DNA from 2 places in the Bacillus sp. 3255 genome. Region 1 is predicted to be linked to the other one. Evidence: a T-box and tRNA genes for the amino acid it is inferred to sense, from the RefSeq annotation. Region 1 holds a T-box; the other holds one or more tRNA genes.

Region 1 (15,820 bases):
GAAACGTCGTCGGAACGTTCGAACAGCTGCCCATGATCATGACCGATCTGCTGGATGGTCACCTTCAGATCGCGCTCGAACCGGATCGGATCAGGCAGATGCCAGCGATACATGCCGTGCATCGGCACTTGATGGCCGTACCAAGGGTCAATCCGGGTCGTGTCCTTGTAGTAGGTATAACCCAAGTATGGCGTCGAGTAGCTCTCCGGCTCCTTCGTCTCCAAATTGCTGAAGCACCAAGCGCCGCCTACATAATCCTCCGTTCCCGTCCCGCAGATGGTCGGCCACTCGTCATCGCCGTCCATATAAAACTTGATCTCCCCCTCGCCCCACCAATTGCGCTCCAGCGCGGCCCAGGCCAGGTATGTACCGACATATTGTCCCGCACCCTGAACGTTGTCCAGAATCGTGTAGTCCTTGCCGGGCTCCGTCTGACGTTCTCTGCGCCATTGGGCGTGGAAGTAGGCCGCATTGTCCGGCAGCTCGTCAACAAGCGTATAGTTGAATGTATAGAAAAATCCGCCGATATCGTGGGCATGCTGATTCTCAACTGTAATTTTGGCGGAGGTCCGAAACGGCATCGGGAAGTAACAATTCATCCCGCCCGTCGGGTTGACGGCAATCGGTAACGAATTAACAAGGCTGCGTCTGGCGAACCCGTTGCAAAAGAAGTCCCCGAGCGGCACCTCGACGGAAGGCGTCTCCTCTTCGTCCCAATACATTCGAAGAACGAGATCCCGCAGGACATAGCGCGAATCATGCCCTTTCCCGCCCGTTTCATTCGTAACCGTAATCCACATATGCTGAATAATGCCTGTCCCTTGTATATGAACAAGCGTTGCCGTCTCGCCTTGTTTCAGATCGATGCAAGGACGCCCTTTTCTGGCTGCGCCCAAGTTGCTTGCGGCTTGACCGCCCTGCCCTTTCGCCCCCGTCGGATTCTCCGCCGTAATCGAACGCGTACGTCCATTAGTTACGAGAGGAGCCGTTCCCAGACCATTGCCTAAGCCGTGCTGTTGCAGCATATCCATCACCTCATGTATCATTTATTGTGGTTCATGTATCTAATTATATTAGGTTTCCCTTGTATTTCTTTAGCATAGATTGCCGACTTGCTTACCACATATTGCTGAGGTGATGTCATGGATGTGGTTAACGTTTCACCTTATATCCGCGTTGCGTTCGACAGTGTGGTCGAAACGCCATGGACGATCGAAGAGCGCGTCATCTGGGATTATGAGATGCTTTTTCTCATGGAAGGGCACTTATTGGTGACGGTGGAGGGGGAAACGTACGAAGGGCGGCCCGGGGACGTTTTCTTCTTCAAACCGAATCAAAGGCACTCGATTCAATCGACAGGTCCGCAAGCCATTCGGCAGCCTCATGTCCATTTCGATCTACACGTTCTTCCGAATTGCGAGGAAATAACAGTGTCCTTCAAGGCCTTCGACCAGATGAGCGATAAGGAAAAAGGCTGGTTCCGGATCAACCAGCTGTCGGAGCACCCCTATTTCATCCCGAACCATTTCCGGCCCCGGGATCCCGTCTACTTGGAGAGAGTGCTGTTCGAGCTGATCCGTGAATACGAAACGAAGCCGCCCTACTACGAGCTGCGTCTCAAAAGCAATATGCTGGATATCTTGGCCTTCCTGCTGAGGGAGCAATACTATAGCAGCCTGACGGGAAAGGACGGACAGGTCGAATTTCTATCCGAAATCCGCAGCTATATCGACCGGAACGTCAATCAACCTGTCACGCTGGACGAGTTGACCGAGCAGTTCCACGTCAGCAAATTTTATCTCATCCATTTGTTCAAGAAGATGTTTCGCATGACGCCGATCCAATATCATCAGCACATTCGTATGGAAAGAGCCAAAAATATGATCCAATTCTCAACCATGCCCTTGAGCCAAATAGCCGAGCATCTCGGATTCTTGAATATTCATACGTTCAGCCGTGCATTTAAAACGGCCACAGGCCGCAGTCCGTCTTATTTCCGCACAAGGACCCCGTAACACGACAGAAACCGCTTCGTTCTTATGAACGAGGCGGTTTCCCGTTGCCGTTACTTCGTACCCTTAAGTTTATTCGATCCGCAACCGGAACTTGTGATCGCCGAACGACACTTCCTCCATATCATCCTTCCCATCCGCATACCGGACATCAGCCAGCAAGACGTTATCATGCAAAACATGATCAAACCGCTCAAGCGCCGCTTTCAGCGGTGCATCCACTTGAAGCGTCAGGATGACTCGCTGTTCGATCGGCAAATCGAGCTTTTTACGGTAATCCTGAATACCGCGGATCACTTCGCGCACGAGACCTTCCTGCTCCAGCGCCTCCGTGATCTCCGTATTCAGAGCAACGTTGATGCGATAACCGGAAGCGAAGGCAATCCCTTCCTTGCCCTGCTTCTCTACAAGCAGCTCATCGAGGGTCAGACGAATAGCTTCCCCGTCATTCGCAATTTCTGCATAGCCTCGCTCAACGGCCTGTTGGGCTTCGGCGGCGGACAGCTCCTTCAACCTCGATTGGAGGGTTCCGACAAGCTTGCCGTATTTCTTGCCGGCTGCTTTCAGGTTCAGCTTCAACCGGTAGTCGATAAAGGAGCTGTCGCTTGATTCCACCCGAATCCGCTTCACATTCATTTCGTCCTGGATGATGGCTTCGAACCGCGGCAGGTTGAACTCACGGTCCAGTGCGACGATTAGCTCGGACAGCGGTTGACGGGTCTTGATTCCCGTCTCGTTCCGGATGTTTCTTGCCAGCTCGACGATTTGGCGCGCTGTGGCCATATCGCTCTCCAACGTTTCGTCGATTGCCGATTCCTTCACGACCGGATAGTCGGACAGATGAACGCTGCCCTCCCCGCCAAGATTACCGAATAGGTCTTCCGCAATAAGCGGCATATACGGCGCGATCATTCGGGCTAATGTCAATAGCACCTCGCGCAGCGTTTGGTACGCGCAGACTTTATCTTCCGTCATCTCGCTGCCCCAGAACCGGTCGCGGGAACGACGGATGTACCAGTTGCTCAGCTCGTCGACGAAAGCCTCGATGTGCTTGGCGGGATTGAGGAAGTCGTAATCCTCCAACCCTTTGACGACATGCTGCAGCAGAGTATTCAATCTGGACAGCACCCAGCGGTCTAATTCATTGGAGGACGACCGCGGCGGATGATCCTCAGGCCGGTATTGATCGATCAACGCATAGAGCGAATAGAAGGCATGAGCGTTGTGGATCGTATCGACCACCTTGGACTTCGCTTCCGCAACGATTTGTTTCGAGAACCGTTTGCTGTTCCACGGCGCGCTGTCGGACAGCAAAGCCCAGCGAAACGCATCCGCTCCGTACTCGTCGATGATTTCCCAAGGATCGATCACGTTTCCTTTGCTTTTGGACATCTTCAAGCCGTTCTCATCCAGGACGTGACCTGTCGAAATGACCGCTTGATAAGGCAGCTTGCCGTTATACAAGGTCGATACCGCCATCAAGCTGTAGAACCAGCCGCGCGTCTGATCGATTCCTTCGCAGATCATATCGGCCGGATACTGCTCCTCGAACACCTGCTCATCGCCGAACGGATGATGGTACTGAGCGAAAGGCATTGAACCGCTGTCGAACCAGACGTCGATGACTTCCGGTGTTCTCTCCATCGTTCCGCCGCAGGAGCAGCGCAGCTTCACCTCATCTACATACGGTTTATGCAGCTCCAGATTGTCGTCGATTCCTCCCACGGATCTCTCGCGCAGATCCTTCAAGCTGCCGGGTGCGTATTCGGTCCCGCATGCCTGGCATAGCCATAAATTCAGCGGGGTCCCCCAGTATCGGTTCCGGCTAATATTCCAATCTACCAGGTCTTCGAGAAACTTGCCGAAGCGCCCTTCGCGAATATGCGACGGGTACCAGTTCACTCGGTTGTTGTTCGCAATCAGCTGATCCTTCACGGCCGTCGTTTGGATGAACCAGCTCTCCATCGCATAATAGAGAAGCGGCGACTTGCACCGCCAACAGAACGGATAGCTGTGCTCAACCTTTTCTTTGGCGAACAGCAGATCGCGCTCCGCCAGACTTTTGACAATGTCAACGTCGCAATCCTTGACGAAGCGTCCTGCATAATCGGCAACCTGCTCGATGTAGCGTCCTGCCTGATTCACTGCGTTGACGAAATCCAACCCATGCTGGCGGGCTGTCCGGTAATCGTCTTCACCGTGCGCAGGTGCGATGTGGACGATTCCTGTACCGCTCGTATCGCTCACGTAATCCGCATCGACGACGACATGCCCATGATTCACCGGGAAGTAGTCGAAAGGGGGCGTATATGCGGTACCTACGAATTCAGAACCTTTGTGCGTGGATACAATTTCATAGTTGTCTTTCAGCACTTTGTCCGCTAAGTTCTTGGCGACCACATAGATTTCGCCGTTCTTTTTGGCTTTAACGTAATCCGTATCTTTGTTGACCGCCAGCGCTACATTGGCCGGAAGCGTCCAAGGCGTCGTCGTCCAAGCCAGGAAGATGTCCTGCCCCGTTCTGCTGCGGAACTTCACCGTCGCGCTCAAATCCTTGACATCCTCATAGCCTTGCGCGACCTCATGCGAGCTAAGCGTCGTTTGGCAATCGGGACAATAGGGGCTGACGCGGTGTCCTTTGTACAGGAGCCCTTTCTTATGAATTTCGGCCAAAATGTGCCAGACGCTCTCGATATAATCATTCGTTAACGTCACATAGGGATGGTCCATATCCGTCCAATAAGCGATGGCTTCCGTAAGCTCGCGCCATTGCTTTTCATATTCGAATACGCTGTCCTTGCACTTCTGCACGAATTCGGCGATTCCATACTTCTCGATCTCTTGTTTGCCCGAGATGCCCAGCTGCTTCTCCACGCCAAGCTCGACGGGCAGCCCGTGCGTATCCCATCCGGCTTTCCGGACGACCCGGTAGCCGGCCATCGTTTTATAGCGGCCGATGAAATCTTTGATGACGCGTCCGAGCACGTGTCCGATATGCGGCTTGCCATTTGCCGTAGGAGGTCCCTCATAGAAGACAAAATTCGGCTTGCCGGCCCGATGGTTGATGGACGCTTGGAACGTCCCGTTGTGCTGCCATTGCTCTAGAATACGAAGCTCCCGATTTCTCGCTTTTTCTTTGACATCGACTTTTCTCATGGTCACTCATCCTCTCTTGTACAATACCAATGAACGCCAAAAAATCCCGTCCCCTAAGGGACGAGATTTCATTCTCGCGATACCACCCTTGTTCCGAACCATCGAATACTCGATCTTCGGCACCTCATCTGCGCACCATCATACGCGTCCTTTGTAACGGCAGGATCCCGGGGCAGCTTACCTGGACACTTCAGCTTTCCTTCTCGGAGAGGATTTTCGGCTAAATCTTGAACGTTGGCTTTCAGCGCAGGGCCAACTCTCTGGGGATCAACGGTTTAGCGTACTCGATCTCGTCAATGAATTTAATCAGAACATTCAGTTAGTTTATTTCTACACCTTCCCGCTTGAAAAGTCAAATGATTTTACAAAGAACCGAATTTCGACAAATCGTCTCAAATTCCACCCGTTTACAACGAATCGAGGTTTCTTCATAATAATTTATGGGTTCCCATCTATTTCCAAGGAGTGATACGATGTCCAAAAAAATCTTAATTCTCACCGGCGATGCGGCCGAAGTGCTCGAGGTTTACTACCCTTATTTCCGCGTATTGGAGGAAGGGTACGAAGCTGTTATTGCATCCCCGACGAAGAAAGTGCTTCGTACAGTCGTCCATGATTTTATCGAAGAATGGGAAACCTACACGGAGAAGCCGGCGCATCTGCTGCCTTCGCACGTTGCTTTCGCCGATGTAGACCCGAGTCAATATGACGGCCTCATCATTCCGGGAGGCAGAGCCCCCGAATACATTCGCTCGAACGAGCATCTCCCGGGCATTATTCGCCACTTCCTGGAAGCTGACAAGCCGGTCGGCGCCATCTGCCATGCCGCGCTGGTGTTCTCTGCACTCAAGGACAATCAATATTTCGAAGGCCGCACGATGACGGCGTATTCCGCCTGCCGGTTGGACGTCGAGCAGTTAGGCGCCAAGTATACGACGGAGACGCTGCACGTGGACGGCCGATTGGTCAGCGGACATGCATGGCCGGACTTACCGGGGTTCATGCGCGAGTTTCTGAAGCTGCTTGCCTAACAATATACATAGAGAGGTCCGAAGCCGTTCCGCTTCGGACCTCTCTTCGTTATTCGCGGGACGACCGGTTACCCTTCTACGACATCCGCTTCCAGCTCGCTTGCGACCTCCAGCATCTTCGGAATAACCGCTTCGTTCGCCCCCGAAACGTAAATATCCCCATCATAGTGACGGAACGGGATCTGAACCTCGCCATAGCTCCACATGAAAAAATCGCCCTGAATGGACATCGTAGTCGTGCCTGTCACCGTAAACACGGATGAGTATGTAAAATCAGGCTTGGACGCAAAGTAACTTTTGCACTCTTCCAAGGAGATGGCTTGGTCAGACCGGCCTTGCTCCTGTAACGTTCTCGTAATTCGAAAGCGTCTGCTCATGGCAACTCCTCCAATGTTATCTATTTATACCGCTCATCATCCCATCATAATAAAAAGCAGCTGCCTGCGGCAACTGCTTCCTTCTAAACCTCACCGTGCACTTCGTCCCTTCCAGGCCCCTTAGCCGGCATCCAACGTTTGAAAGCCAGCTTCAACAGAGGAGGAACCGCGAAGAAAATGAACCATGTCCGAAACAGCTGATAACAGGAGACGACGGCAATATTCGCGTCGATTTCCTTGGCCATGATTCCCATCTGATCCATGCCCCCCGGCGCCATAGCCAGAAAAGCCGTAGCTGCGGAGACTCCGTGCAGCCGGGTGAGCAGCGCGCTTAAGCCCAGCGCCCCCAAGATCAGCACAGCGCCGCTCAGGATCGCCAGGCAGACGACCCGCACCTTGCGCGTCAAGGTTTCCGGGCGAAGCAGCAGGCCGACGTATGTGCCGATCAGCAGCTGAGCAACGTCCAGGCAAGCGGACGGCAGCGCGGGTCCGTGCACCCCTGACAGATGAAGCGCGGCCGTCGCAAACATGGGGCCGAGCAGATAAGCCGAGGGAAAGCGGATTTTATTCCCGTAATAGCCAGCGATCACGCAAACCGCGGCAAACAATAGAATGCCGGGGAACAGATCTCCCCACTGCGGGACGGCTTCCGCGGCTTCCGTGACCGCCGAGTGGGTACTGCCAAACAGCGGACTGAAGACGAGCAGCGGAACGCAGAAAATGATCATCATCAACCGGGACACCTGGAGAAATGTCACGACCGTCAAATCGATCCCCCGGGTGTCCTCCGCAATAATAATCATCTGCGACAAGCCGCCGGGAATACTTCCCATCAATACCGTCGGAAACGGCAGCCCCGATAACTTGGAAACACCGTATGCGATCAAGGCGCTGAGCAGCAGAAGCAGCACCGTAAGCAAAATCATATTCGGCAGCTGCTGCCCCATTTCTTTCAACGTCTGTACCGTGAACGACAAGCCGATGGAGTAGCCGATGATGATGAGCGCCGTATTCCGCAGGTAACCGGGCCACAGCGGCTTTATCTTCTTCTGCAGCCGCGTTCCCAGGAAAGCGAACACCATCGGCCCCAGCAGCCACGGCAGCGGCGAATGAATCAGCGTAAACAGCGCTCCGCCCGCCAATGCGATAACGAGCGTGATCAGGAATCTCTTCACGGCTGATCGGCCAGCACGGCAATGCGCTCGTTCGCGCTGCCTTGATAGAACCCGCCGTGATAGCAAATGACGGCCGCGATGTCGTAGGCCGCGAGCTTCTTGAGCGACAACAGCGCTTGCTCCATATCGGGTGTTACGGCCGGTCTAGGCCCTTGCAATTCGCCATTCTCAACAATCATGGCATCGCCGGCAATCAGCGTCTTGCTCGGTAAATGGTACAAGCAGACATGGCCTGGCGTATGGCCCGGCGTATGAATGACTGTGAGGCCTCCGGCAATCGGCAGCGTTTCTCCGTCAGCGATGGTTCGCTCTACATTGGGGCGCGACGGATGCAGAAACGTTTGCTCGAATTGAACCCGAACCGCTTCCGGGAGCTGCTCCAGCAGACCCGCCAGCCTCTCCGGCGTCACCTTGATCATGGGCTGCGTACCGTTAATCGCGCCTTTGTCATCCTCATGGGCATAGACGGTCGGCATCTCGTCTTCCTCCGCTAGAAAAGCCGGCAGACCCCCGACATGGTCAATATCCTGGTGGGTCAAAATAATATGGCGCAGCGGTAGCTTCCCGATCCCGGCAGCGCCCGCCAGCTCCCGAATCGCCGGAGCGGAGCCCGGCATGCCCGTATCGGCCAGTGCCCAACCGTTCTCGTCGTATACGATGGTCGGATGAATCTTCATTGTCGGACTTACCTGCAATTCCAGCATTTCTATACCTTCAGCTATGCGCATTCGATTGCCGCTGCCTCGCCTGCATGAAGGACGCAGCGGCCACCTCCTTTATAATGGGATGATGAGATGAATGATGATGCCAGTGATGATGGATGCTCCAAATGTGGTCCAGCCGCGATGTTGCCGCGGCGTGAGAACTTATGAGTTCATTATAGAACTGACTGGTTTTCGCGTCAACGCGGAACATTGACGGCCACTTGCTCTCATGTCAAGATAGGGGTGGAGGGATCACGATGGTCGATTCGAAAAAAAACAAAATCCTAGACACAGCCATCGAGCTGTTCCGGACAAAAGGCTACAGCGCCGCATCCATGCAGGATATCGCCGAAGCCTGCGGCATGGCTAAAGCCAGCATCTATAAATATTTTGCCACCAAAGAAGAATTATTCACCGCTGCGTTCGTCGCCTGCCATCAAACCTTATTGGATCAAGCTGCTGCGCTCGACCGTGCAGGAACGGAGCTGGGCCTGTCTTCGAAAGAGAAGCTGCGGCGGAAGATTGAATTCCAATTGCAATATACCGTCAAAAATCATTTGTTCATGCTCGATTTCCGGGAGCTTCCCATCACGTCGAACGAACACTTCATCGCCGCCTGGAAACGCAAAAAATCCGCGCTGCACACGTGGCGCCGCGAGCTGCTGATCGAAGCTTACGGGCCGCAGATCGAGCCTTTTATTTGGGATATCGTCGCGATTTTCCGCGGCATTCATATTGAGTACTTGTCCTATGTCCAGCAGAAAGTCATCGCGCTGCCGATGTCGGAGCTGGCTGCCTTCATTGTCGACCGGCTCGATGCGCTCATCGAGGATCTCATTCGCACGTCGCCTGCTCCCGTCATTGACGGAAGCAGCGCGTACATCAACTATTTGAATCCGAGCGATGCCCCGGCCCGGCAGACGACCGTCGCGCAGCTGATGGAGCTCATGCGCTCCAAGATCGGCGAGCTGTCGAAGCCGGACGATCAGCGGGCTGAGCTGCTGAAGGTCGCGGCGATGCTCGGAACGGAATGCGGGCGCGAGGTGCCCGATCCGACGCTGATCCGCGTGCTGGCCGCTTATTTGGACGTCATTCCGGAGCTTCGTCCGTACATTCGGCAGCTGCATTATTTGTTGGCGTAGCTGCCTCGCGGGGGCAGCTCGCGCTAGCCGGCAGCTGTGCCGGCGAGGTCCCGCGGTCCGGCTAACGGACACAGCGGACCTTATTCGGCCGTTCGGGCCGAATCGAAAAATCTAACGGACACCAGTGCCGCTATTTGCCGGCATCGAGGCGTGTTTTCGCCTCGATGCCGGCAAATAAGGACCGTGGTGTCCGTTAGCCTAAGCACGGCGATGGCCTCCACATTGCTGACGCAGCGGCATTGCATATCCATCGGTGAAAAGGAAATACAGTTCGCTATTTCATCAAGGACCACCCATTCTGCGGATGAAGAGGAAATACGATTCGTTATTACGTGGTTTTTCGCAGAATTTGAAGGAACAACCGCGAAATAAGGTCTTACACTTCCGCTTCCTCCCCCAAAGCTCCCTCTTGAGGCTAAATAACGAATCGTATTTCCGTTAACTTGCTGGTGAGGGAGGTGGTGCGCCCGAAATGCTGCAGCTGTACCACCGTGCCGCTGCTGCCTGTTGGATAGCGTAAGGGAATTACTTGTGCGTTCTGTTGCTGCACTGCGCTGCGTTGAACTGCGCGAGCGGCGCAAAACTGCACCACATTAAGCTGCGCTGCACAAGCTGTACAAGTAGCCGCGCTGCAATAACTGGAAACACTCCAGTTATTCCAGTGTCCAGGCAGCCCACGGGACGGAATAAAAGGAATTTCTCCATCTAAAATTAGCGATTGACGAGCCTTATTGCGATTTCTCGTGAAATTAGCAGGAGAATTTCCAGTTATCGCCTCGGTTGAAGGGGGAAATGGATGAAATAACTGGAGAAATTCCAGTTACGCTTTATGTAGCGCCCGCCGCGCACTCCCCGGGTGCTCCCCGAGCGCTCCCCGCGTGCCCCCCCGCTCATATCCTCCGCACAGCTTCACTCCCGCCAAAACCTGCTCCTTTCGCCGGCCATGAGCTTCTTGCCTCCTTTTCCCGCATCCCGAATATTTCTCTATATCCAGACTTTACCAATACAACTCCGTCCATCCGTGTCATAATGGCTGCATATGGCCTACTATTGATACAAATGGAGGTAAACTACATGTCCAAATTTAGGATTCGACCGCTGCGGCATCCTGATGACTTCGCAGCGGTCGCTCCGCTGTTGAATACGATCTGGTCCGAGCCGACGACCGCTGAACGGCTGCAGCTCGACGAGGAGAACATTCCGCCCGGCAAGCTTCATTACAACGAAGAGGGCGAACTGATGGGCTGGGACCGTCCCAAATGGGTGGCCGAAGACGAGCGCGGACAAGTCGTCGCTTACGCGATCGCCTGGCGGGCTCCTTGGACGGAGCCGGGCACACTCAGCCACACCGTTGTCGTACACCCGGAACGACGCGGACAAGGAATCGGAAGCGCGCTGTACGACACGCTCCTGCAATGGGCCTTGGAAGTCAAGGCCTCCCGCCTCATCGACTATATGCGGGAATCGGATGAGCGTTCGCTCGATTTCGCACGCCGCCGGGGTTACGTCCAAGAACGCCATACGTTCGAGTCCGTTCTAGACTTGGCGGTATTCGATGGCGAAACGCTGTTCGACGCTATTCAACAAGCCGAGCAGAGCGGAATCCGGTTCATCACTTTGGCTGATGAACCTGGAGAAGCGAGCGAAAGAAAGCTGCACGAGCTCTACCAAGTTACGCATCCGGATATCCCGGGGTACTCGGGCAGCTTCCCCTGGTTCGAAGAATGGAAGAAATGGACGATCGGGCAGGCGGGTGTACGGCCGGAATGGATTCATATCGCCAAGGATGGCGACAAATACGTAGGCGTCGTTACGCTCCAGCAGAACGAGCAAACGCGGGCGATGTACCATGAGTACACCGGCGTGCTGCCGGAATACCGCGGAAGGCGGATCGCCCTCGCGCTCAAAATGCTCGGCGTGCGAACGGCCCGCTCCTGCGGCGTCCCTTATTTGCGCACGCATAACGATTCCATGAACGGACCGATGCTGCGAATCAACCGCGACTTGATCGGCTTCCGGGCCGAGCCCGGCAACTACAAAATGGTGCGCGAATTGAACTAAGCGCCTCCCGCAAACGAAGAAGCCCCGGCAACGAACTGCCGGGGCTTCCATCTATTTTACCACTTATACTGCGCACAAGCCTTCGTTTTCAAAGCTGCCTCGAAGCTGGTGCCCGTCTTCTTGAACAAGTTTTTGGCATTTTTCACATCCGTGCCGAAATGGTCCAACTCCAAATTCATCGACGATTCCGACGGGCTCATGAAGTCATAACCGAACGGTCCCAGCTCTCCCTTGGCCAGCAGCGAAAATTGCGGGCAATCGCCGTTCCATTTGCTCGTCAGCTTCACGCCGTCCGAGAAGGACGCCGGCCCCCATGAAGCCTTCACTGTCGCTTCAACGGCCAATTCCGTGCTCGATAGATCTTCCACCGGGCTGATTTCGAAGCCGCCGCCCACACCGACGCCAACCTCGGCGCAAGCCGACACGCCTTCGTCCGTTATGCACACCTTGCCGCCTCCGCCCAAGCCTTCATAAGCGCTCGCGCCGACGCAGAACAAGCCGCACGGATCCCGATACGAGATCGGGTTGTTATTCACATAGGCGTACAGATTGGACTGCTCGCCGTCCAGCAGGATCGGATCCTTAGCCGTCCAGCGGCCGGTATGCGGATCATAATCGCGGAAGCCGAAGCGCACCAGCTTCGTGCCCTCATCCGCCAAACCGCCGGCATAGCCGAGCGCCAATGTAAACGACGGATTGCTGTCCGCAAGCAGATTGCCGAAGGAATCATACTGCAGCTTCTTCACGACGGTACGGTCGCTTTGAAGCACAAGCTGCGGAGTCCCTACGCCATCCGTAATAACATAATAACGGACACTGCCTTTTTCCAAAGCCAGCAGCTTCCCTTGCTCGTCATAGAAATAGCTCGTAACGGATTGATCGGGGTCCACAACAGCCGTCACCATGTGCGGCGAGTTCGGATTACCGTACAAGTACTGCGTCTTCTGCCCGGATACTTCGCGGGACACCCGCCGTCCAATGGCGTCATAACCATATTTGTACGTGATGCCGCCGACGTTAGCCTCCAACAGCTCGCCTCTGGATGCATAGGTGAAGGTATCGCCGCCTCTGTTGGTCAGGTAGCCATCTTTATCGAATACATAAGATACCGAACCCGAAGATTTCAGCATATTATAGTCGCCGAACTCTGCACTCTCGGCCGATGACCCCGTAACGTCCCGGTAAATCCGGTTGCGGCTGTCATCGTAATCATAGCTCTCCGTGAACGGACCGTCCGGACCTGTCTTCGTAACGCTCGTCAGTTGCCCGTCGTCTCCATATCCATAGGAGTAAACTTCCTGCCCGGCCGATGTCGTTACGGTTTTATCCGTCAAATAGCCGCGCTTATCGAAAATGTGATCCACTTTGTAGACTTCCGTTCCGCCCAAAGTGTAAGTTAATCCTTTGACACGGCCGTTACCATCATACTCTTTGCCTACGTTCATTGCGCCGTCCGTGATAGAGCCTACCCGCTTGCCCGGCGCAGTGCGATTAAAGGTAAACGGCCCGAAACGGATCATATTCAAATCTTTATCATAGCCCAGCAAAGTCTCTTTGTTCGTCACATTGCCGGCCGTCATTTTAAAGCCTGTAAGATTGGAATACCCGTCATACGTATAGGTGAATTTACCGTTCGCCAGACCGGACAGCGTTAGCTCGGTCACAGACGATCCGTCGTATTTGTACCCCATGGATTGTTTGTAGGCCGGATCGGCCGAAATTGTGTTCTCGAGCTTGCTGACAAGGTCCGTATTTCCTTGATACGTAAACGCTCGGGAAATTTCGTCGTCGTTCAAGCTGTTCACACGCCCTGTTGCATCGTATCCGTAGGCAACTTCCCGGCCGCTAGGCAGCACCGCTTTATCGAACTTGCCGGATGCATTGTACAGGACCGTCAACGCTTCGGTTGCGCTATCCGGCGCAAAGGAGCTGAACTGATCCAAACCGTTGAAGGTTTGACGGTAAACGTCCAGACCCGCCGTCGTCACCTCGGTGAGATTGCCGGCGCCGTCGTAGCCTTTGCCAACGGTTTTGCCGCTTGGCAGCTGGATCGCAATGACCCGGTCCGCCTCGTCGTACGTATACCGCTTGGTCTGCCCCGCCGCGTCCGTCGTCTGCTCCAGCCGGTTCTTCGCATCGTACGTCTGCACGACGAACTGCTCTCCCTGCTCCGCACGCTGCAGCCTTCCCTTCGTATCGTATAGGAATAGGGTCGGCGCCAGCTTCGGATCGGAATCTTGGATTTTGACCACTCGGTCGTAGCTGTCCAGATAAGTGTGCGTTACGTAGCCTTCCGCGCTTGTTTCCGTGAACTTCTTCTCAGCAACTGTATAAAGAATCGATGAGCTCGATGTCGTCGTACGTCCTGCATTCGTCTCGGTCATCGAGTACGTCATGGTCAACGACTTCAAGCTTGACGGATCGCTTCTGTTCTCCAGCTGCGCGACGCGCTTCTCTCCGAGCGTCCATTTCCGGCCGGACGGCGAAGTCACCGTCATACTGGAAATGACCGGTGAATCGTCTCCCCAACGCGGGTCAGGCGATTTCGTCTGGATAACTTTGGTTCCGTCCGGGTAATCCGTCGTTTCCGTTCCATCGTCTTTCACCACGTAGACGGTCTTCGCAGCGGAAGGATCGGTGGTCGCCCGCTTCAACTGGCCTAATTCCCGCGTTACTTCATACGTCGTGGTCCGGTTGCCCGGTTTCGTGTAAATCACCTTATATCCGTTAACCGCACTTTCGCGTGCCAGTGTTGATACGCCTTCCAGCGGATTTTCCGCGCTGGTCAGATAACCTTGGGCATCGTATCCGTACTTGCGCACATGCCGGTTCGGATCGGCAAACTCTTTCAATAGTCCCTTGCTGTCATATGTCATGACGAACGACTCTCCCGCAGGATTCGCGATTTGCGTCAATTGTCCGTGCTCCACGGTTAGCGCCGTCCGCTGGCCGCCTGGCGCCACAATGGCCGTAGGCACCCCGCTGCTGTCCCGCTCTACGCGAACTTCATTGTTATTGCGGTCGTAGAGCTTGATTAACCGGCCTTCCCCATCGTACTCGAAACGAGTGATCGTGCCGCCGGTGAGCGCGTTTTTCGTTTCTACATGCCGACCCGAGTTCGGATCGAATAAATATCGCTCCGTGGCGCTGCCGTTCACGAAATCCGGCTTCGCCTCAGGCATCAACCGGTACAGGTAGAAGAAATCGCCGGCCGCTTTGCTGCTTTGCACTTGAATAATCAATTCATCCTGAGGTCCGGTGGACATCAATCGGATCGGCACGGTTCCTGAGTAGGCGCCGCCTTCATCCTTCACCTTCTGTTTGACGCTGGCAATGAAATCCGCCGCTACCTCTTGGAAAATTTGGTCCGTTGTGATCCGGTACAACTTGCGGTCGTCCGACGGACTCGGTACAAGTACGTAGATGTTCCCCGCCCGGTCGATTTCCATCCGCGGCCCTTCGATGTTGAAGACCGCCTCGGTTGCCGGGATGCCTTCATAGAATTGAACGAGACTAGGCGTGATATCTCCCGCATACAGAGAAATCGTGCCGTCCTCCGTCATTTTGCGGATTCGCGCATAGGTGCAGTTGCTTCCCGAGCAACCTGCTACATCCAGCAAATATAAGGAGCCGTCAGGGCCAAGCTCGATATCGTCCACGATGCCGACGTTTCTTTTCGTTACCGGACCGTTGTCTACGCCGAAATTGTCCTTACTCCTATATCCGCGTTCGCCGAGAGCAGTCAGTATGCCATCTGCGCCAATCCGGTATAACCGGCTGGAATCGGTAAAGTAAATGCTGCCGTCTGCAGCGATTTCAATATTTCTCGGATCGTACAGCTTCACTTGCGTCGCCGGAACGCCATCGCCAGGATCTTCATACTCGGCGCCAAGGAGGCCGCTACCTGCAATTGGCACCCACTCCGGGTCCGCTACGGCTTTCTTCCAAATCCGGTAAGTCCCCCAGCTGGTTCCATACAAGGTGCCTTCAGCATCCACCGCCAGCGCGTTCATCGACAGCTGACCCTTCATCCCGGCCACCTCAACAGCTGTGCCGTCTCCTTGCAGGCGGAATACATCCGTTTGTACGTTATCCGGATAGGGCAGCGGGAGTGTCTTATACGTATTAAGATATAAGTCCCCATCGGGTCCAACAGCCATCA
Region 2 (15,820 bases), on a different contig from region 1:
ACAACGCCTACAAGAACACAATTTTGCCGGGATTTAATGGGCTCAAAGGGGTTGACCATGTCGACTCCGTAGGTAATCAGGATGCAGTCCTTACGATTAAGCTGGATGCGCCTGCGATTAATAATTATGGCATGTCGCCGGCCGATGTCTCCCAATCGATTAAAGCTGCGCTTGTCTCCAGTCCTGCGGGTACGGTCGATTTCAACGGCAACTCGCAAATGGTTCGCGTAAAAGGCGAAATGGACACCATCTATAATTTGGACAATTTGAAAATTACGACACAAACGGGCGATACGCTGCTTCTCAAGCAAATCGCCAAGGTGGAAGCGATCAGCGAGTCGAAGTTTATTGCAAGGCTGGACGATAGACCGGCAATCGGCGTCCTGCTGTACAAAACGAAAGCGGCAAATGCCGTTGAATTCGCGGATAGCGCCGATGCGCTAATGGCCGAATGGTCGCAGTCGATGCCTGGCGTCAAATTCCACAAAATTTACAATTCCGCGAACGATATTAAAGATTCGATTCACGGCATGGTGCAAGAAGGCGGTTTGGGTGCCATTCTGGCATCTGTCATGATCCTGCTGTTCCTGCGTAATATTCGTATGACGTTGATCGTACTCGTGTCCATTCCATTATCCATCCTTGTCACCTTGTTGGTGATGGGGCCGCTCGGAATCTCCTTGAACATTATGACACTCGGCGGTATGGCGATTGCCGTCGGCCGGGTCGTAGACGATAGTATCGTCGTTATCGAGAACATATACAGCCAACTGCAAGTCGCACAGAAGCGCAACGAGTCGGTTATCAAATTGGCGACAAAGCAAGTTTCAAGCGCGATCACGTCCTCCACGATCACAACTGTCGGTGTATTCGGACCGATCGGTTTCGTAAGCGGGGTCGTAGGCGAAGTGTTCCGTCCTTTTGCCATTACGCTTGTCGTTGCCCTGCTTTCCTCCTTGATTGTTGCTTTAACTGTAATCCCGATGTTGGCGAAGCTGATGGTGCTTTCCAGCAAAAAGTTAACTCATCACGACGAGAATCATGTCGGACCGATGGGCGAGAGGTACAAAAAAGCGATCATTTGGTCTCTAAACAACCGCATCAAAACATTATTTATTGCAGCAGTAGCCCTTATTCTATCTATCGTTATCACTGTTCCGAACTTGGCGGTCGCGTTCATGCCGAACAGCGAATCCGTAAAGCAAGGCGCTATCGAAATCAAGATGCCGCGCGAAACATCGCTGGAAATGATGAACGAAAAGTCCAAAGAGCTCGAAAGAGAATTGAAAACCCATAAGGATGATAAAGGAAATCCGGCGTTCAAATATATTGAATCGTTAGTCGGATATAACCAAAGCAGTGACCGTTACGCGTACAGAGCGATGATGTTCTTCGAGCTTACCGAGGACACGAACGCGACGGAAGCCGTTAAGACGTATAAAGAAGATATGCTGAAATTAATGCCTCCCGGCTCCGAGGTCAACGTACAATTGTTCACCGGCGGACCTCCGACTTCAACGGGTGCGGACTTCTCCTACTCTTTGAAAGGCGACGATCAGCTCTATCTGAAGCAAGCCTCGCAGATGGTGAAAGAAAAGCTCAAAGAATTCCCTGAATTAACGGATATCAAAGACAGCTTGAGCGATTCGAAGACCGAAGTCGAGATTACCGTTGATCAAAATAAGGCGCGTTTGTACGCACTTTCCTCCGCGCAAATTTTGCAGGCCGTCAACTCCTGGATTGCCGAAGAAAAGCTGGGAGATTTGAAATTCAACAATGTGACCTATGCCACGAAGGTGATGCTGAACCCTATTTACAAAAACTCTGTAGATAAATTAGGCACCTTCCTGATCAAAACGCCGACAGGTCAAACCGTTCAATTAAACGAGATTGCCCGCATTCAACAAATCGAAGCACCGAACAGCATCAGCCGAGAGGACGAGGAGCAAATCGTCAGCGTCCGGGCCAAAATCGATAGCACGGATAAAGGCGGCGTGAGCCAAAAGGTTACAGCTGAGTTGGCGAAGCTGGAATTGCCGTCCGGCGTTTCCCGCGAAGTCAAAGGGGTTTCCGACGATATTAATAGAGGCTTCATGCAAATGTTCGTCGCTATCTTCGCTTCCATCTTTATCGTGTACATCGTCATGGTTATCGCCTTCGGGAACGCAAGAGCACCTCTTGCCATTCTATTCTCCCTGCCGCTTGCCGCAATCGGAGGCTTGCTGGGCTTGCTACTTACAGGAGAATCCATCAACGTTACCTCGCTCATCGGCTTCCTCATGCTGATCGGTATCGTCGTAACGAATGCGATCGTACTCGTAGACCGTGTGCAGCAGCTAAGGGAACAAAACTATTCGATCCGCGATGCGTTAATCGAGGCAGGGATTACCCGTCTACGACCGATTATTATGACGGCAGGCGCAACTATCATCGCGCTATTGCCATTAGGGCTCGGCTTATCCAAAGGCACCATTATCTCCAAAGGTTTGGCGGTCGTTGTTATCGGCGGTCTTACGACTTCAACTCTATTGACGCTCGTAATTGTGCCTATCATGTACGAAATCTTATTCAAGAAAAGAGAAGGCCGATGGTTCAAGCGAAAAGGCAAGTCGTCTTCCATCCAAACGGAAACGCCATCTGCGATTCAATAAGCTGAACAGGGGAAAAGGAGAAATCGAATATGAAACGTCAGTTGTTGACTATGAAGGAAAGTGCCAAATTCATCGGGATCGTCGCGCTTAGCGCGGCGATCGTCACCGGATGCACCGCATCTCCGGCAGCCAGCCCGTCGCCGACACCGGCCGCTGAGCAGGGCGTGAAAGTTGTGAAAACAGCGAAAATTGCAAAGCAAAAAATCGGTGAGCCTATCGAGCAGGTGGGGGATGTCGTATCGTCCGTCCTCCTGGACATCGTGCCGAAGACAGGCGGGGAAGTCATCGAAATCGTCAAGAAGCGCGGGGAGAAAGTAGAGAAGGGCGACGTCTTGTTCCGCTTGGATCCGACGGACGCACTGATTCAGAAGGACTTGAATGACGTGAGCATTCGAGGCGCGCAAAACGGTCTCAGCACGGCGAAACAAAATACGACCAACGGCATCGAGGATGCCAAAGACCGCGTTGCCAAAATGGAGACGGCCGTTAGCGATCTGGAGAAAGCCTACAATAAAGTGCGTAACGAGTATGATCTGGGTACGGCAACGAAATCGCAATTGGATCAAGCGGAGACGGCGCTTACGAATCAGAAGAAGGACCTGGCGAGTGCACAGAGATCGTTGAAAACATTGCAGGAAACAAACTCTTATGCCCAATTGGAAACGAGTCTGGAGTCGGCTCAAGTCAGCGCCCGCAATATTGAACGAACGTTAAGCAATTTGGAAGTAAAAGCTCCGGCGTCCGGCATTTTGACCGACTTGAATGTGACTGTCGGCCAGACGCTGGCACCAGGCGGCCGAGTAGGAGAAGTCCAGCAGACGAATCCTGTGAAAATCAAATCGCAATTGACGGAAGCTTCGGCCAGCCTGGTTCGCGGCAAAAGCGAATTAACGTTCTACATACCTGGGATGACGGACAAAGCTACCGCGAAAGTTACGTTTTTATCGGATGTCATCAACGGCCAATCCAAAGCTTACGACTTGGAGCTTGAAGTACCGAATCCGGATGGCAAGCTGAAGCCGGGCTCCAAAGCACAAGTTGAACTTACGAAAGACGATGAACAGATCGTTCCGGTTATTCCGAGTCTTAGTATCGTTCGCGAAGGCGGAGACAGCTATGTTTATATTGTTAACGGCGACACGGTTCAGAAGCGTAAGGTAGAGCTTGGAAGGTTAAATGAAACGAATCAGGAAGTCATCTCCGGGGTCAAAGAGGGCGAGATGCTCGTCATATCCGGACAGCACCAGCTGAAAGATCAAGACAAAATCAAGGTGAGCAACTAACACGAGCTCAAGGAGGCGTAAGACGTGAATAAGAAGATGAAGAAATCGTTGGCTACTATTGTACTATCCGCTGCACTTTTGACGACTGCCGCTATGCCGGCATGGGCCGCCGAAGATGTGAGTTCCGTTATTTCTACTGAAACAGCTGCGATACCCAGCTATTCGTTGACCAATCATGTTGAAGTGGAGATCAAAAGCATCCTAAACGATCATGAAACCGATACGACGAAGCTGGGGGCCGTCATCCGCGTTCGCAATACGAGCGGGAAAGTGACGCGAGTACCGGATTATGAATTGCGTGTTCGGATGAATGACGGGATTGAGTACACCTTGCAGCCAAGCGCCAAAAATCCGAAGTCGATCCAGCCCAAAAGCCAGCAGGAGCTGAGCTATATGACGACGGTTGAGCGCACCGATGACGCGGAATTAACGGATCTAAGCTTCGTTGATGTGGATTTAGAGGTTTATCCCAAGAAAGAAACGACGCTGTTAAGCGTTCCGGTTGACGCCGGACTGGTGTGGAGCGGCAGCGACAGTGAAATTACGAACTCATCCGCCTTGCTGAAATGGGGCGAGCCATTCAGCTTGCCGTCCTTGCATTCCCCACTAGGCTTCACTCCAGTCGATATCCACAAGGAAATTACCGCTAAAGGTGTTTCCAACGTTGTGCAAATTCAGGTCGTGAACCCGACCAAGGAACGTCAAACGGTTCCGAATTTCGGCATCGATGGTAAAACCGCAAGCTCCGTATATTCCGGCAGCCGCGCAGAAGCATCGGTTGTACTGGATCCGGGCGAGAAGAAGTACATCCATGTCGTCATCCCAACCGACCTCGAGACGGAATTCTCCAGCTTGAATGTGGTAACGCCGGAGAGCTTCTTCGCGGCAGGCCCGGACGGCAAGTTGTTTGAGGATACTTACCGGGTAGGGCGCATTAACATTCTGCTCCCGGCAGGTGCGGCAACACAGGGCGTCATCCCGGCGCCGGATTACACATTGGGTACGCCGGTCAAGCTTGATTCGACGAATAAATTCGTACCTTCGAATGTCGATGTATCGCTGGTCGAGCTGCATGTCACCAATAACGATGACGACGGTTTTAACACAGCAGTTGCGAAATTTAAATTGACGAACAACAGCGACCGCCCGATCCCGATCCCGGCGATCGCAACGGAGCTTGTGAGCAAAGACGGTTACGCGTATGGAGGCAGAAGACAGGCGTCAACAGCGCTCACCGTTGTTCCCAATGCTTCTTATATCGTGAGTTACTCCTACGCGCTTCCATCTTCGGAGACCGGAGAAGGCTTGAAAATGAACCTGTACAGCCAGCAAGCAAGCGGAGATACAACGTACAGATCGTTGCTGGCAACAGCGAAAGTACCGGTTCAGCCGAACGACTTCACAGCCAAAACCCTGAATGTGTACCCTTATGAGATTACGATCAAGAATTGGACGATTTCGGCGATATACATGGCTACACTGACCTATGATTATAAGCTGAAGCTGGATCTGGATATTAAGTCGGATAAGCAGGTGACGGCGGATAAGTACAACAGTAAGCTATCCTTCGAGCTGTTCGACAACATCGGCAATCCCGTCGGCAAAACGACGAGTGATCTATCCGGTGAGGGCCGATTGTACAACGGCACGAATACGATCGATCTTAATGCCAGAAGCGGCCAATTGGATTACCCGATCCAAATTAAGGTCTACGAGACTTTCACGAACGAGATGGGCGAGACCGTCAAACGCTTGCTGACAACGTTCAAACAATAAATCCATGAAGAAAGGAAGCCGCTTGGACCCGTGCCTGGAAGCACGGCCAGGCGGCTTCTTTACTTAGCTTTCGCGCATGACTCATAAGTCGGTTCTATTCTGGATAAGATAGGATTACCGATGTCAATATAAACGGAGTGATGGCAGTGAAATGGATATATTGGGCGAAATTATATGATTCCAAGTTTCAGGCGGGCTGTCTGGCGAAAAGGATGGAAGAAGATTGGTGGATCTATGGTTATGAATGCCCGCAGGAAGTGGAAGTATTCAAGTCCAAAAAAGGCCGTTTCGGCGTTCGTTACAACACGTAAGCAGCTGCAGCTGCACTAAAAATTAACGCTTGACTTACAGCTCGCCTCTAGTGTATATTTATTTTTGTCGCTGTTGAGCGGCAATGATGACGCGGGGTGGAGCAGCCCGGTAGCTCGTCGGGCTCATAACCCGAAGGCCGCAGGTTCAAATCCTGCCCCCGCAACCAAATTTTATTTGGGCCTATAGCTCAGTTGGTTAGAGCGGTCGGCTCATAACCGATTGGTCGGGGGTTCGAGTCCCTCTGGGCCCATAGTGTTGAAACCCTTGATAGGTAAGGGTTTTTTATTTTTAATTTACAATCCAACAAAGCCCCTCAACGACTCGGTGATTCCGAGCTGTTGAGGGGCTTTTTCGCGGATGATGGGGCGATTTCCATAGCGGGGGATTCAATGTATTCGCTTCGAGGTACACTACATTTGGATACGCAAATGAGTTGCAGCCCGTTTTAAGGAGGAACTAGATGATGGACGATAGCGAATTTAATCAAGTATTCGCTATAATGAAGGCGTCGTTTCCAGAAAGTGAACGTAGAACCTATACAGGGCAGAAGGAATTGTTATCTGAACCTTACTATCGACTTATTACTGAAAAAGACGGCAGCAACAAGATTATTGCTTTTGTGGCTGTATGGGAATTTCCTGCGTTTCGTTTTGTGGAGCATATTGCTGTTGATCCGGACGTACGGGGGAGCGGACTAGGAGGGCAATTAATGAAAGCGTTGCTCGAAGAGTCGCGGAAGCCTGTCCTATTGGAAGTAGAGCCGCCAGATACAGATTTGGCACAGCGGAGAGTGGACTTTTATAAACGATTGGGCTTTCAGTTGAATCATTTTGATTATGTGCAGCCGCCTCTGCAGACCGGTCAGCCGGATTTGCCGCTGAACATCATGAGCTACCCCGAACCTCTGACGGATGCGGTGTTCTCTGCATATAAAGATACTATGTATACGCATGTGTATAAGGTCAATTAACTGTATGCGGTTTGCCAGCAATTACAGTTCCGTGCTATGATTTCTTATAAATCATAACAACGTAAATTTGGAACATGTCCAAAAAGGAGCTTGCAATGTGCCGAAATATTAAGCCGCTTTTCAATTTCGATCCCGTTGTCACCGATGAGGAGATTCAAGCAGCCTCTTTGCAGTTCGTGCGTAAAATTTCAGGTTTCACCGCGCCGTCTAAAGTAAACGAGGAAGCATTCGATCTTGCGGTTCAAGAAATTACGCAGGCTGCCCGTAAGCTGATGGATTCCCTTGTGACGCCTGCGGAGCCGCGCAACCGGGAAGTGGAAATCGAGCGTGCGCGCGCAAGAAACGCCAAACGATTCGGGACCGTACAGAAGAAAAATTCGTAAGAGGATTGGCGCTTCCCTGCCTAGGTAAGCGCCTTTTTTAGTTACTATACATAAGTAATTAATCGGATGCAGTAGCGCTCTATTGTCTATGAGCATATGATGTATGAAACTAGTAGAAATTAGGTGATTGAAAGTGGCCAAAGGTTTTGATTGCTCAACGCCGTTAACAACTCAAACCGCTGCAGCTTTCGTCAGGGATGGCTACTTGTTTGTGGCCAGATATCTCGTTCCAAGCGGGTATAAGGCTTTAACGAAAGGCGAAGCGGAATTGATCAGCAACGCCGGATTACAGATCGTTTCGGTATACGAAACGACAGCGAACAGGGCGCTGGGCGGAAGGAGCGCAGGCTTGGCGGACGGGGCGGCGGCCGTTCAGGTAGCCCAACAAGTCGGCCAGCCGGAAGGCAGCTGTATTTATTTCGCTGTCGATTTTGACGCTACAAGCGCCCAGATGCCGACCGTTATCGCGTATATCCAGGCGGCCAGCGAAGCGACACCGCAATATACAACCGGCGTCTACGGATCGTATGCCGTGATGGAAGCTGTTAAGCAAGCGGGCGCATGCTCGCGCTTCTGGCAAACCTATGCGTGGAGCGGCGGTAAAAAATCTACATTCCTTAACCTTTATCAATATTTGAATGATGTCCCTGTCAACGGCATCCAGATCGATCATGATGAGTCGTATGGCAGTGAAGGCTGGTGGAATACGCTTGCGGCGCCAGAGCCTCCGACTTATGCATTGTCCGCTAAGGATGCCAATGCGATCATTCCGTTTCTGGCGGCAGGCTACGAAGCGACGTCGTCGGCTCCGGCCCGGGCGGAATTTCACCGGTTGGCCAACGAGCTTCGCAAATATTCCGGGCAGCCGGAACAATAAGAAAGCCCGGCAGCTCATCTCACTGAGCTGCCGGGCTTTCGTCATTGCAGTACCGCGCTGCGGATGTACCAGCGTGAATCGAGCGACGCTCGCTCAAGGCGGAACAGCACGCGCTTGACCTTGGCCGGCGTAGACGTCACGTCGACCGCGGTCTCGAGCTCCAGGAGCTGGGATACGTCCCGCTCCGGAAGCTTGGACAGGCGTCGCATGCTTCGCACATGCACCGCCTGCTCTTGCCCGGTGGTGACCTGCAGCAGCTGCAGGTCACCTTGGTTCGCCGCGCTGATCCAAACGTCGATCAGCGCCCAAGGCGAAAGCTTGCTGATGTAAGGCATCAGCAAGCCGGCGGCCCGGTGCACCATCACTTGGTGCGCCGGATCGGACGAGCGGGAGCCGTGCGTGACGCTCCCGAGGAAATGGATGCAGAAATGACCTTTGAAGTCATTCCCGGGAATACCGTCTCCGCCATGCGGCATACCGTGCATGGATCCTGCCAGCGTGCGGTCGCCGATCTTCACCAGGACCGCCTTGCGGTCCCAGCTCCAGGTACCGCCGTAGATGCTTTTGAGCGTCGCGGAATCCTCTTTGGTCAGCGGCTGCACATCCGCATGTGAGGAGCCTGCGCGGCGCTGGCCTTCGAAGCTAAGGCCGGATTCCACGTCGGTGATCGTGAATTTACTGTACTTGGGGATAACTTGACTCGCATCCTCCCATGGCAGTATTTCACCGTAATGCTTGGTTCGTATCGTTTGAACTTGCGCGCGCAGCGATTCCTGCATGCCGGTTGAAAGCGGTAGGAGCGACTTGGCCATAAGATCGACCAATTCCCCGTTGACGGTAACGCCATAGCGCAGCGTTTGGTCTTTATGCCGGTACACCAGCGTCGTATCCGGCGGCAGCGGGTCGGCATAAGGATAACCGGAGCGAGAATCTCTTTGAGCTTTCTCCAGCTCACGCTGCAATTTTTTATCTTCAAAAGCAGTTTCCGTTAGATAGGCGGCATGCGGGGAGGCTTTGACAATAAGCTGAAATGTGCTTGCCGGAACCGTCTCTTGATAAGCTTCCGCTCTCACCGATCGGCTTATGGAAGCGGACAACCCTGTCATCAGCAGGGTACTTACCAGGATAGCGGTCAATTTAAGGAGCAAGCGGGTAGATCGATTGTAGGGCATAGGCGAGCTTCCTCCTGAATGAATTTCAACTTGGGTTAGTTTACTTACCATAATCAAGTTTGTACTAATTGGGATAATTTTATGAACGTATTCGGAGGCATGCCGTCAAAGAACGATTGTGTTAAAATATAACAGGATAAGTAGAAGGAGGGACAGGGATGAGAGAACGTGCAGGCCAAGCATTCGAACTGAAGATCGGAGATGACCGAGTGATCCGGGGTGATTGGTACGAATCCGCCATTCAACCGGCTCGGGGGACCCTTGTGGTGTGTCATGGCTACAAAGGGTTTAAAAACTGGGGGATGTTCCCGCATGCGGCCCGCTCATTGGCAGAAAGCGTCGATGTAGTAGCGATCAATTTCTCACATAATGGCGTAGGCGCTGATTTGCTCGAATTTACGGAGCTGGAGAAGTTTGCCCGTGATACGTATTCCCGGGATCTTGAAGATTTGCAAACGGTCGTACAGGCAATTAGAAACCGGGAGGCGGGCGCAGAGAAACCAATATTGCTATTGGGTCACAGCCGGGGAGCGGGCGTATGTCTCATTCATGCACTTGACCATCCGGAACAAATCGCAGGTGTCATCTCGTGGAACGGCATTGCTTATGTCGATTTGCTGACGGAAGAGAATAAGGAAGAGATGCGCAGAACGGGAAGAACGTACACGCTGAATGGACGCACGAAGCAGAACATGCCGCTCAACCTGGAAATTCTTGAAGATATGGAGCATAACGGAGAGCGTTATGATATTGTCAACAGAATCAGCGGAGCAACGTTCCCGATTGCGCTTGTTCAAGGGACGGCGGACGGAGAACGGCTTATTCGCGGATCATCCGAACTGGTTCAGCGTAACCCCGATATCCGGTGGATTCGAATTCCGGATGGAAATCATACCTTTGGCGCCGTGCATCCATTTCAAGGTGAAACTTCGGCGCTTCAGCAAGCGATTCAAGAAACGCTTGGTGTAATACAGCAAATGTTGGGCCAAGGATAGCTGCTTGGCCATCTTATAGGGAAGGGGCGATTGACATGGCAACGACTTATTTTATTTCGGATCATCACTTTGGCCATAAGCATATCATTGACTTTGAGAACCGGCCGTTCGGGGATGCTGACGAGATGACGGCTGCGATGATCGCCAAATGGAATGCCGTCGTTCGTCCGGAGGACAAAGTGTTCCATCTGGGCGACTTTTCTTTCTTGAACAAAGAACGAACGCAAGCCATCGTATCCCAACTGAACGGATATAAAATCCTGATTCTTGGCAATCATGACCGCGGGAGGTCGCGAGCCTGGTGGCTGGATGCCGGATTCGACGAGGTCAGCGAATACCCGTTGATTTACAACCAATTTTTCATCCTCTCCCATGAGCCGATGTACATGAACAAACAGATGCCTTATGTCAACGTTCACGGCCATATTCATGGCCAGCGGTATGCAGGGATTCACTATTACAATGTTAGTGTCGAGCAACTGGATTACACGCCTATCTCGTTTGAGCAAATACGCGATTCGGTGGTGGCCGATGAGGAGCAGTCGTAATCCGATTCCTTATAGTAAGATAGCTGTTTTGTGAGAAGATTAACAACAAACTATATTTATCGGTAAGGAGAATTATTTAATGCCTCAGATGTCATCTTATAAGCTGCCGTGCGGATCCAAAAGTTTTTATCCTGAAAAGCTGGACTATTTAACGCGCAAAGGGAATTATATTTTGTTTGCCGCTTATTCATCCAAGAATAAGAAAGGTTATCTGATTTCTCCTAAGCAGAAAGGCGTTGAAATCGTTGTAGAAGGTCCGCCGCAGGATATTGTGAATCTATATGAGAGCCTTGGTCTTGAAGCAAATGAAATAAAAGAGGCGAATCACGTGTTTACTTATAAACAAGCGCAGTCGAAGGAAGAATTTGAACAAGCTTTTGAAAAGTTCGTTCGTTAAGAGTGAAGTAAAATCTAGGCCTGACTGTTAGCGTGCACCCCTTAGAATAGACATTGGAAAAACGACTGGTTAATCCAATGAATATATAAGGGGTTCTTTTTTCATGGGGATATTTGTTGTGTTAGATATGGAAATTTTGGAAACAATATTTTTATTGGTTGATAGAGGTGACATCGATGGATAATTATTCAAACAATAATAAATATCGACGCTACAAAGCACATGTCAGTACTTTCGGAACAACTCAGTTGCATTTTAAAAGCCCATATCTTGTTGCTTTTTGGTCAATAGCCTTCCCAGGTTTCGGGCACCTGCTGATGTCCAAATTTATTCGGGGAATGCTGTTATTTCTATGGGAACTTTATATTAATCAAACCACACATCTGAACGAAGCGATGGTCTATTCCTTTAATGGGGATATAGATTCAGCTAAAACCGTATTAAACTATTAGCTAATGTATTTATATATTCCTGTTTACCTCTTTGCTATTTTGGATAGTTATCGCACCGCGGTGGATACAAATAAAATTTATCTGCTGGCTAAAAGAGAAAACGCCCCGTTTAACACATATAGCATTGGAGCCCTAGAATATAATACCTGGATAAAAAGAACCCCCTGACCGCCTTATTAACTTCAATGACGATCCCAAGTATGGGACAACTGTATATGAACAGATTCATTATGGCTGCTTTTCATCTCGTGATGACCGTCATATTTATCCAGCAGTCGCATCTATTGGAGGGAGTTCACTATTTTAATTTTGGGTGATATTTCCAAATCTACAAGTGTATTAGACGCACAATGGTTTTTATATACGCCGTCCTTTTATTGTTTTGCCGTTTATGATGCTTATACGAACACAGTAGAAAATAACAAGCTATACGAAGATGAGCAAAGAAATTATTTGAGACAGCACTATCAACCAACGAACTTTAGGATCAAGGAAACAAGGTGAATTAGGTGCAGATCTTCGCGACTTTTGAGCATTCCACTTTCATTGAATTGGCGAGGGTTTATTCTGGAATGGGGGCCTATCTATTGGGGGCTGATAGGGGCAGGCTTCGTCGTCGGTATTCTAATTGACTTGTACATTTATAAAGTTTATAGAAAGAAGCAAAGAGTTTTAAAAGGTGAAAACTCAGAAGTCATCCTGATTATCAATTGCCATGAGAGTCAGGTGGAATGCATTGAAGGAATACTATGGGACCACTTGGCTCTTGGGTTAGCGAAAATAAAGCCATTCCATCCTCAACCGTCCTACCAAATGGAGTTTGAACAGAGGTATTTATTATAAGTATTGTTGAACATAAAGAAACCCGCAAAGCACAAGGCTTTGCGGGTTTCTCTGTGTTATGACCTGTAGTGGGCTCGAACCACTGACCCCCACCCTGTCAAGATGGTGCTCTCCCAGCTGAGCTAACAAGTCGTTTGGTGAAGATGTTTCTTAATATACCAAGTATTTTTGTGTTTGTCAACACATGCTTGCCATCTTTTTGTGGAGCTACTGACGCCAAAACCGGAAAATTTTAAAAATAAAATGAGGGGAACGGCGTCTCTTCTTGGATCTGGGGATGAAATCGTGTAAGCTCGAAGATGATTGTGCGTCCTCATTCCCTTTGCCTAGCAGCAGGGCGAGTTCTTCATTCGTTACACCTTGGGATATCATGCTAGCCGTCAACCTTTCTCGTTCAATCTTGAACCTACTATACCATAATCATCAACAGAGAGGATATAGGGCTTTCTTCTTATCCGGTTTTATGGTAACTTGATGTCATATGAGTTTGGGAGGATCAGAGCAATGACGAAACAACAGCATCGATGGAATTTACGTTTGAAAAGCAGCAATGTCTATTTAGGTACCGTCTATTTAGCGGACCCGCTTCCGGAAGTGGAAGATGTGATCATGATCGGAGATAAGAAATATACCATTCTCGAGTTGGGAAGCAATCGCGATGCCAGCGATGTGTTTGTCGAAGAGGTCAAGAAGAAATAGTGAAGAAAGCGCCAATTAGCGATCCTACCAGACCGCTAATGGCGCTTTTTTTGTTTCACGCGAGATGACGATTTTGAGAAAAGAAAAAGACTGATGCGCACTCTAAGGAGGATCGAGTGTCTCAGTCTTTTTGAGCTTGCTCCTACATCAAAGGATTAACGTTTGAAGCTGGAAAGTTGCTGTTCAGCGATTTGCACCAATCGCTTCGTGATGTTGCCGCCGATCGCGCCCGCATCACGCGTTGCCAAGTTACCGTTGTAACCAGTTGGGGAGAGAGGGACACCAATTTCCTGAGCGACTTCAAACTTCAGTTGATCCAATGCTGCTTTTGCTTGTTGCACGACTAAAGTGTTGTTTCTAGCCATTCAAAATCATCTCCTTTTTATTGGTACACCAGTATTATTTGAATGTTCAGATAATTTATGCATGCAATTAATTATTTTTTTTCAGGACAGGTTCATGCGAGAGTTCTCTCCTAAGCATGTTTTATTTTTCTATGAATATACATGAGGCGAAGCCATAAAAGCTCCTGATTGCTCAGCTGAGCTTGTGCTTGCCAGGTTTGACTTATGAAACTCTTAGGAGGAATCCGAATGAACCGGTCGGATGTGATTTTGGAACTGCAGCTCGTACCTGAATTGCTCAAACAAGCAGAGGCCATTTATGTGGATGCGGTATCCGAACTTAGCTGGGCTAAGCATCAACTGCTAGCCAAAGAATGCGAAGTTATTGGTGACGGTGTGGTCACAGGCAAAAACGAACAACAGCGTCAAGCGGAAATGTGGCCGTATACGAAAGAATTGCAGCAGCAAGTGCTGCGGATGGAAGACGCCGTCGAGCATGCTAAAGTTGAATTTCATTTTTACAAAAGGAAGCTGGAAAATCTGCAAATCATTGCGAAATTGATGACGATTCTATAAAGAGGGGTTGAACGCGATAAGAGTCTGCGATCGGAAGATTGCAGGCTTTTTGCTGTTTGTGTCCCCTACATGAAAAATTTGTTGAAATGATGCGGTTACAGTGAAGGCCAGTTGTGCATCCTAAGGGTAGATTATGTAAATGGGGGGACTACACCTAATGAAATCTTTAGCGATGGTAATGACGGTAAGTGTAGGAGTGTTCATGCTGACAGGCTGTCAAAGCGTGAAAAGCGCGGCAACGACGGAAGCGGCTGCACCTCCGGCACCACTTCAGGTGACTTTGATCGGATCCAATGGCCAAAATGTCGGAACAGCACAATTGACTTCTGTTCAGGAAGGGGTACAGATCGACCTGCAAGTAAGCGGGTTAGCTCCAGGCCCCCATGGTTTTCATATTCACGAGAAATCATTGTGCGAAGCGCCTACCTTCGAAACGGCAGGAGCTCATTTCAATCCTGTGAAAAGAGAGCACGGCTTCCTGAATCCGAAAGGCGCGCATGCCGGCGATTTGCCTAATCTGATCGTGGACGAGCAGGGGAACGGCCGACTGAGTACGGTCACCAAAGCGGTAACGCTTCTTCCAGACAAAATAAATTCGTTGTATAAACAGGGAGGCACTTCTCTGGTCATTCATGAGAAAGCGGATGACCTGAAGACAGATCCGTCCGGTAATTCTGGAAAACGAATTGCATGCGGTGTCGTGAAATAAAGGAAGGAGCATTCTTCACAACATGATCAAAACACAAGATCTCAAGCTGCAGATGGATGAACTTACGAAGCAAAATGATTTGATGCTTATCGAGCTCGAGCAGGTCAAGAAAATGTTGTTAAGCGGCACTCAGGGTTCGCAGCACGCGCAAGGCGGTCAGAGCCAGCAGCAGGATTCCGGTAACCAGCAGTCGCAGCAGGAGCAGCAGACGCAGGACCAACAGCCGCAGGCACATTCACAAAGCCAAGCGCAAGGCCAAGACCAGGGTCAAGGTCAGAGGCAAAGTCCGTCCCAAAGCGGGCCAAGCGGTCAGGCGGCTGGTCAAAGCGGCTCAGGCGGGCAGCAAGTATCGGATTTGGCGAATGAGCTGCTTAAGATCAAAGATCTCGTTGAAAAGCTGGAGCAGAAAACATCGCAATACGTCAGCAGTCAAACGAGCAACGGGACGTTGAATGAGAAGGATGCCGTCAACTTGGTTCTGACCTTGATGAATGGCATGGTGGATTGGGCCAGTGAATTCGTATCGTCCAAAGCCTCCTCCAATGGACAATTGCAATAAAAGCAAAAAGAGCTGCGCTATCGCAGCTCTTTTTATATTTTGTCGAAATTCGCACAGGAAAAAGCCAATTTAATGGGAATAGGTTTTATTGATTCTTTAGGGGATTCGACAATATGCACTTATTTACAGATGAAAGATAGACCGATAAAGTAAAGAGGAGCTTAACTTAAAGAGACAAACCGTGGATGAGGTGTAGGTGTTATGAGAGAAATCGATATTCACCACCTGTTGGATCAACTTGGTATCCCGCCGTACGAATGGCAGCGTTGTCTGG

The links. The T-box of region 1 lies ahead of ileS (isoleucine--tRNA ligase). A T-box ahead of a tRNA ligase gene usually reads a tRNA of that ligase, here a tRNA-Ile.
Region 2: it encodes a tRNA-Ile, which carries the amino acid that the T-box ahead of ileS (isoleucine--tRNA ligase) is inferred to sense. The anticodon was not compared.

The regions. Positions count from the first base shown of each region.
Region 1 covers NZ_JAVDUS010000022.1:32,951-48,770, forward strand. The annotation lists gene J2X61_RS28430 (glycoside hydrolase family 172 protein) at 1-1,025, opposite strand, end outside; gene J2X61_RS28435 (AraC family transcriptional regulator) at 1,143-2,015, shown strand; gene ileS (isoleucine--tRNA ligase) at 2,085-5,168, opposite strand; T-box leader at 5,222-5,474, opposite strand; gene J2X61_RS28445 (DJ-1/PfpI family protein) at 5,642-6,199, shown strand; gene J2X61_RS28450 (hypothetical protein) at 6,268-6,576, opposite strand; gene J2X61_RS28455 (AbrB family transcriptional regulator) at 6,660-7,751, opposite strand; gene J2X61_RS28460 (MBL fold metallo-hydrolase) at 7,748-8,455, opposite strand; gene J2X61_RS28465 (TetR/AcrR family transcriptional regulator) at 8,713-9,597, shown strand; gene J2X61_RS28470 (GNAT family N-acetyltransferase) at 10,672-11,658, shown strand; gene J2X61_RS28475 (S-layer homology domain-containing protein) at 11,715-15,820, opposite strand, start outside.
Region 2 covers NZ_JAVDUS010000005.1:211,494-227,313, forward strand. The annotation lists gene J2X61_RS09675 (efflux RND transporter permease subunit) at 1-2,651, shown strand, start outside; gene J2X61_RS09680 (efflux RND transporter periplasmic adaptor subunit) at 2,681-3,934, shown strand; gene J2X61_RS09685 (hypothetical protein) at 3,959-5,710, shown strand; gene J2X61_RS09690 (hypothetical protein) at 5,851-6,021, shown strand; tRNA gene J2X61_RS09695 (tRNA-Met) at 6,112-6,188, shown strand; tRNA gene J2X61_RS09700 (tRNA-Ile) at 6,199-6,272, shown strand; gene J2X61_RS09705 (GNAT family N-acetyltransferase) at 6,486-6,992, shown strand; gene J2X61_RS09710 (DUF2277 domain-containing protein) at 7,088-7,375, shown strand; gene J2X61_RS09715 (glycoside hydrolase domain-containing protein) at 7,509-8,252, shown strand; gene J2X61_RS09720 (hypothetical protein) at 8,294-9,424, opposite strand; gene J2X61_RS09725 (alpha/beta hydrolase family protein) at 9,583-10,419, shown strand; gene J2X61_RS09730 (metallophosphoesterase) at 10,455-10,967, shown strand; gene J2X61_RS09735 (hypothetical protein) at 11,047-11,364, shown strand; gene J2X61_RS09740 (hypothetical protein) at 11,541-11,816, shown strand; tRNA gene J2X61_RS09745 (tRNA-Val) at 12,719-12,791, opposite strand; gene J2X61_RS09750 (hypothetical protein) at 13,164-13,358, shown strand; gene J2X61_RS09755 (alpha/beta-type small acid-soluble spore protein) at 13,514-13,723, opposite strand; gene J2X61_RS09760 (hypothetical protein) at 13,952-14,278, shown strand; gene J2X61_RS09765 (superoxide dismutase family protein) at 14,436-14,987, shown strand; gene J2X61_RS09770 (hypothetical protein) at 15,010-15,546, shown strand.